DNA from 3 places in the Nonomuraea sp. NPDC049486 genome. Region 2 is predicted to be linked to each of the others. Evidence: predicted binding sites of a transcription regulator. Region 2 holds the regulator's gene; each other region holds the start of a gene.
The links. Region 2 encodes LexA, which represses DNA repair genes until DNA is damaged. Its sites were predicted from a motif close to TCGAACANNTGTTCGA; they were not measured.
Positions count from the first base shown of each region.

Region 1: the regulator LexA is predicted to act here: its motif matches at 1,073-1,088, upstream of AB0K05_RS25705 (alpha-ketoglutarate-dependent dioxygenase AlkB).
Region 3: the regulator LexA is predicted to act here: its motif matches at 935-950, upstream of recA (recombinase RecA).

Region 1 is NZ_JBFAPV010000009.1:118,220-120,479, forward strand. Features, by position in the region: gene AB0K05_RS25700 (heparinase II/III family protein) at 1-338, shown strand, start outside; gene AB0K05_RS25705 (alpha-ketoglutarate-dependent dioxygenase AlkB) at 421-1,050, opposite strand; gene AB0K05_RS25710 (VOC family protein) at 1,189-1,947, shown strand; gene AB0K05_RS25715 (MFS transporter) at 1,972-2,260, shown strand, end outside.
Region 2 is NZ_JBFAPV010000005.1:490,836-493,095, reverse strand. Features, by position in the region: gene AB0K05_RS18290 (aminotransferase class I/II-fold pyridoxal phosphate-dependent enzyme) at 1-167, opposite strand, end outside; gene AB0K05_RS18285 (DoxX family protein) at 202-609, opposite strand; gene lexA (transcriptional repressor LexA) at 858-1,565, opposite strand.
Region 3 is NZ_JBFAPV010000003.1:206,642-208,901, reverse strand. Features, by position in the region: gene recA (recombinase RecA) at 1-820, opposite strand, end outside; gene AB0K05_RS09845 (hypothetical protein) at 1,042-1,308, shown strand; gene AB0K05_RS09840 (DUF3046 domain-containing protein) at 1,300-1,494, opposite strand; gene AB0K05_RS09835 (VOC family protein) at 1,870-2,260, opposite strand, start outside.

The DNA.
Region 1 (2,260 bases), on a different contig from region 2:
GCCAGCCCTCGCGCTCGTTCGGGCCCTACACCTACGACGGGAAGATGTTCTACGCGGAGAACGGCGCCACCGGCCGGACCATCGTCATGGTCCACGGCACATCCGTCGAACGTGACGGCCAGACCCTGGTCGAGTCCCCGGCCGAAGTGGCCGACCTCGCCGTGCGCATCAGCGCGGACGGAACCGTCCGCATCGACGGCACGGGCCTGACCGCGAGCACCGACCGGGCGCGAGCCATCGCGATCGACGCATCGCACGCCACCGAAGTGGTCCTCAACGGCACGCAGGTGCCCTTCACCCGCGACGGCGCACTCATCTACGCGGCGGCCGTCGCGTGACGACGGGTTCGGCCGGGCATGCCCTCATGGCGGGCGAGTGGGCCGCGGCCGCGCGGCTCACGCGGGCCGGTGACCCGGGCCGTCAGCGGACGCCGCGGGGGCGGAACTGGATGCTGATGCGCGGGCCCGCCGGGCGGGTGGTCTTGGGGACGGCGTGTTCCCACGTGCGCTGGCAGCTGCCGCCCATCACGATGAGGTCGCCGTGACCCAGGTCGTAGCGGAGTGACGAGCCGCCGCCGCGCGGGCGGAGCAGCAGGGGGCGCGCGTAGCCCACGGACAGGATCGCCACCATGGTGTCGTGGGCGGCGCCGCGGCCGATGGTGTCGCCGTGCCAGGCCACGCTGTCGCGGCCGTCGCGGTAGTAGCACAGGCCGGCCGTGGCGAACGGCTCGCCCAGCTCCTCGCGGTAGTGCTCGTCGAGGACGCGCCTGGCGTCGGCCAGCACGGGGTGCGGCAGCGTCTCGCCCTCGTCGTAGAACTTCAGCAGCCGCGGCACGTCGACGACGCGGTCGTACATCTTGCGCCGCTCGGCCCGCCACGGCACCGACTCGGCCAGCCGCTCGAACAGCTCGTCGGCTCCCGACAGCCAGCCCGGCCGCACGTCGACCCAGGCGCCCCGGTCGAGAGGGACGCGGCGGACCGTCGAGCCGAGCGGCCCCACGGCGAGTTCCTCGTTCAGGCTCAGCAGAGATGCTTGGTAAACAGCCGCCATACCACCGAGTGTAGGTGATCGTTCAAACATGTTTTCGACTGTGCCGGATCTCGCGGGCGGGGCATGAAGGACGAGAAGAATCGCGTGGCGTCGTCCCGGGCCGCAGCGGGGCCGCCACATCCGATCGAGGAGCACGTCATGCTCACCACTGAGTTCCTGCCGGGCAGCCCGTGCTGGGTCGATGTCGGCAGCCCCGACATCGAGGCGACCGCCGGCTTCTACAGCGACCTGTTCGGCTGGCGGTTCCAGCCGGCGATGGAGGGATACGGCTTCTGGCAGGCCGACGGCAAGACGGTCGCCGCGGCCGGGTCGGTGATGGAGGAAGGGGCCGCCGCGTCCTGGATGGTGTACTTCCAGACGCCTGACTGCGACGCCACCGCCAAGGCGGTCGAGCTGGCCGGTGGGCTGGTCCGCGCCCAGCCGTTCGACATCGAGGGGCAGGGGCGGATGGCGCAGTTCACCGACCCCGCGGGGGCGGAGTTCGCGGCCTGGCAGCCGGGTGGCACGCGCGGTCTCGACGTGGTGACCGATCCGGGGTCGTTCGCCTGGGCCGAGCTGTTCGTGCCCGACACCGACGGCATCCGCGGCTTCTACCGGTCGGTGTTCGGCTGGCGGTTCGACGACGTCGACATGGGAGATCTGACCTACCCGGTGGTCTCGCCGGCCGAGGGCGGCGCCGACTCGTCGATGGCGGGGCTGGTAGGGCTGCCGCCAGGTGACCGGGCCCACTGGGTGCCGTTCTTCGAGGTGCCCGACTGCGACGGGGTGGTGGCCAGGTGCCAGGAGCTCGGCGGCACGGTGCGCACGCCGGTGGACGACGTGCCGGGGGTGGGGCGGATCGCCTACCTGTCCGATCCGCACGGGGCGCGGTTCGCGGTGATCACCAGCACGGCCTGAGCGCGCCGGTGTAACGTCTCCTGGGTGTTGACACGTTACATGCTCGGCGCCCTCGCCTCCCGTACCGGCGACGAGATGTCCGGGCCCGCGCTGCTGGTCGCCGGGCTGGCCGTGACCGGGTCGCCCGTGCTGGCGTCGTCGCTGCTGGCGGGGCTGACCGTGTCGGCGGCGGCCGGGGGGCCGCTGCTGGGCGTGGTGCTCGACCGTACCCGCAGGCCGGGGCGGGTGCTCGGGTGGTGCCTGGTGGGTTACGGCGCGGGGCTGCTCGTGGTGCTGGCCGGGCTGGGGCGGCTGCCGGACGCGGCGCTGATCG
Region 2 (2,260 bases):
TAGCCGAGGTCGCCTTCCGCCCGGCGGCGCAGCGCCTCGACCACCTCGGGAGCGGACGGCAGGTCCATGTCGGCCACCCACGCGGGGATGACCCCCGGGTCGGCCTTCGCCCACTTCAGCCCGTCATTGCGTGCTTTGAACGCTTCACCCACGAATGTGTCGCTCACCCAGACATTCTAGGAATGTCGGCCTTCGTACGGATCAGCCGCCGGCCAGCGACCGCCACAGCCGGTCCGTACGATCACGCCGCCCCCACGCGATCACCCCGCTCACCACGAGCAGGACCAGCGGCAACGCCACAGGCCCGCCGCTCACGAACGCCTCGGTCAGCACCGCACCGGCCATCAGCCCGGCGCCCGCCAGCGCGGCCGCTCCGGCCACCGGGGGCGCCAGCAGGCACACCGCCACCGCGACCTCCAGCACCGCGACCAGGTAGCGGAACCAGTCGCCCCACCCGATCGCCTCGAACGTGGACACCGACGGCTCAGCCCCGGTGAACTTGCCCATCGCCGCCATCAGCAGCATGCCGGCCATGACCACCTGGAGCACCCACAGGCCGGCCCCGGCCAGCCGCCGCCCGGCACTCGGCCTCGTCTCGATCTTCTCCATGCCGCCGACATTATGGACTGCGATCAACCGCCGGAATGCGGCTGGTTACCGGACAAGGGTGGAGGTAGGTGCACTTGCCCGGAGACGCGCCGTGTGCGACGGAACCATGGAACCCGGGCAGCCGGAGAGGCGCCCGCCGGACAGGACGCGCGTGGAGAGGAGGACGGCGACCATCGGCGGGCTGGTGCGCGAGAGCCGGTGAGGAGCGCGGTGCGGCACGGCCGCACCGCGTCTCACGCGGCGAGTGGTCAGAGGCGGCGCAGGACCGCCACGACCTTGCCCAGGACGCTGGCCTCGTCGCCGGGGATGGGCTCGTAGTTGTCGTTGTGCGGCACCAGCCAGACGTGGCCGTCCTTGCGCTTGAAGGTCTTGACCGTGGCCTCGCCCTCGATCATCGCGGCCACGATGTCGCCGCTCTCGGCGACCGGCTGCTGGCGGACCACGACCCAGTCGCCGTCGGCGATCGCGGCGTCGATCATCGAGTCACCGGTGACCTGCAGGAGGAAGAGCGTGCCCTCGCCGACCAACTGCTTGGGAAGCGCGAAGACGTCTTCGACGCTCTCCTCGGCCAGAATCGGGCCACCGGCGGCGATGCGGCCGACCAGCGGGACGTAGGCCGCGGTGGGCCTGTTGACGGGGGCGTCGTCTGTGGCGGTGTCGGGGTCGACCCACAGCACCGGCTCACCCGGCAGCCGCACCTCCAGCGCGCGCGGGCGGTGGGGGTCACGCCGCAGATAGCCCTTGCGCTGCAAAGCCGTCAACTGGTGCGACACGCTGGACGTGCTGGTCAACTGGACGGCCTCGCCGATCTCGCGCATGGACGGCGGATAGCCGCGCTGCTGCACCGAGTCGCGGATCACCTCGAGGATCTTGCGTTGCCTGGGGGTCAGCCCCAGTGAGTCACGCCTTCGCACCGCGAGGTCACTGACCCCATTGGCGTCATCCCGCTCGCTCATGCCTCTCCTCCTCGCCCGGCAACCCGCCCCGCGGGCGAGGCTCCCGGTCCGTGGTCCTGATGTCGCACACAGCGACCGTATCTCTGTTGAAGATCATCTTCAAACAGTTGTTCGAGTCTTCCTCGAAAATGTCGGCAGTGTGGTGTAGAACATCGTACGGGAGTTCGATCGACACCGTGTTCGATTTGCCGATCTTTCTACGGCCGTTTCCGGGGGCCACGACGGCGGGAGGTCCATCATGCGAACGACCAGACGGAGCCATCGCGCAGCGGGCTCACCCACGGGCCGCATCCACGGGATGATCTGATGGCGGATCCGACCGGCGACCACGTCAAGCGCCTCACCCTCATCGTCGACGCCACCCAGGAGGGGAGCCCTCAGGGGCGCCACCCTCGCCCCGACGCGCCCAGGCGGAAGAACGACGGCGGAGCGGGCCCTCGGTCGCGATGGGCCGCCGACGGCAAGCGCCCCCACCTGTACCTCGTCCCCCCAGCCCGCCCCGACTCGGACGCCGGCCCTGGCAGGTGGGGGAGAAGCGACGGTGGACCCGTCCGAGGGGGAGAGCGCGCCCCCGGAAACGGTCAGGTCGTCAACGGCGGGTCCGTCCGAGAGCGAGCGCCCGGAGCCGGTCAGGTCGTCAACGGCGGGCGCCAGGCGGCGGGCGAGCGTGCGCCGGGAGGCGTCGTCAATGGCGG
Region 3 (2,260 bases), on a different contig from region 2:
GGCCGCCCTCGCGGGAGACGCCCACCCCGTAGAGGATGTCGAAGTCGGCCACCCGGAAGGGCGGGGCCATCTTGTTCTTGACCACCTTGACGCGGGTCCGGTTGCCGACCGCTTCGGTGCCGTCCTTGAGGGTCTCGATGCGGCGGATGTCGAGGCGGACCGAGGCGTAGAACTTGAGCGCCTTGCCACCGGTCGTGGTCTCGGGGCTGCCGAACATCACGCCGATCTTCTCGCGGAGCTGGTTGATGAAGATGGCGGTGGTGCCGGTGCTGCTGAGCGCGCCCGCGACCTTGCGCAGGGCCTGGGACATCAGGCGGGCCTGGAGGCCGACGTGGCTGTCGCCCATCTCGCCCTCGATCTCGGCCTTGGGCACCAGGGCGGCCACCGAGTCGATGACGATGATGTCGACGGCGCCGGACCTGATCAGCATGTCGGCGATCTCCAGCGCCTGCTCGCCGGTGTCGGGCTGGGAGACCAGCAGGGCGTCGGTGTCGACGCCGAGCTTCTTGGCGTATTCGGGGTCGAGGGCGTGCTCGGCGTCGATGAACGCCGCGATGCCGCCGGCCCGCTGCGCGTTGGCCACCGCGTGCAGCGCGATGGTGGTCTTGCCGGAGGACTCCGGACCGTAGATCTCGACGATCCTGCCGCGCGGCAGGCCGCCGATGCCGAGCGCGACGTCGAGGGAGATCGACCCGGTCGGGATCACCTCGATGGGGGCTCGGGCGTCATCGCCGAGGCGCATGACGGAACCCTTGCCGAACTGCCGCTCGATCTGGGCGAGGGCGGTCTCGAGGGCCTTCTCGCGGTCGTTGATAGCCATGGGAGCTCCCTCTTGAGGGTCGTGGTCGGAATCAGTCGAGTGAAAGCTACGGTCTGCCACCGACATTTTCCCGGAAGCGGTCGTGGAAGACGTGGCCCGGCGAGCCCATCGTAGCCGAACGGCTGTTCGATCACACGCACGTCTGCGAGGAAGTCCGCCCGCGCCCGGATGCGTTCCCGCAGCCTGGGGAGACTCCTGGGAAGAGGGCAGGAGGTGACCACGTGGCGAGCTCGTACACGAGCGAACGGCGCGCTCATCTGCAGGGCCTCGCCGAGGTGCTCCCCCGCCACGGGCTGGTGAGCCGGATGGTGGGCGAGGAGGAGCCGCTGTTGTGGGTGTGGCATCCGCACACGAGCAGGCAGACCCTGGTCTTCGCCACGCCGTCGGAGCGGGGCTGGCTGTTTCTGTGGGCGCCCGGCGGCACGGGCGGCGCCGACGACCTCGATCGCACGGCGCGCGCTCTGAGGGAGACGCTGGGCTCAGCGTAGCCGGGGGGAGACGTCCTCGACCTGGCAGACGGCCCGCCAGACGGTCTTGGCGCTCTCGCCGTCGGCCAGCGCCTGCACCACGGTGCGCCCGCCGAGCGGCGCGATCACGTAGTCACGCGCCCACGACTCGGCGTAGGTGTCGCCGAAGTGCAGGCGCATCCTTCTCCAGAACTCAGTCAGGCGCATCACTCAAGTATGGATCGGCCCCGGGAGTGGGTAGGACGCAACGGGAACGTGAACGACCTGCGTATCACCCGCCTTCGAACCACGGCATCGGCATGTGCCGGAGACCCGGAAGGGAGGAAGCGCGGATCCCCCCGCCGGCTGAGGCAGGCGGTCCCCCTCCGCGCGACTCTGATGGCGAAGACCGCGAAACCCTCACCCCCCAAGTCAGCCAAGGCCAAGACCAACAGGGCGAAGCGCCGCCACTTACTGTCATTGCGGCGCGAGGCCGTACGGAAGGAGAAGGCGGAGAGGTCCGAGCGGCATGCCGGGATCCGGCAGGAGCCGCGGGCGGGCCGTCCGCGCACGCGACGCGCGTCGCGGCGTTAGGTCACGGCGTCACAGCACGCGCGCGCCGTACATCTCACCGAGATGGTCGGCGAGCAGCTCCAGCCGGGCGCCGTCGGGGTCCTTGAAGTAGATGGAGGCGCCGCTCTCGATCTGGTGCGGCACGCCGGCCATCTCCAGCTTCCCGCGCAGCCGCTCCCAGGTGGCGGGGTCGACGGAGATCGCGATGTGGTGGAGGCCGCCGAGCACCTCCTGGTAAGGGCCGAGGTCGAGGCCGGGGAGGTCGAAGAAGGCCAGCAGGTTGCCGTTGCCGAGGTCGAAGAAGAAGTGGCTCGAACCCTTGTAGTCGCGGTTCTCGAAGATCTCCGTCAGCGGGAACTCCAGCAGCTCCTGGTAGAACTTGACGGTGCGTTCCACGTCCGACGACAACAGGGCGATGTGG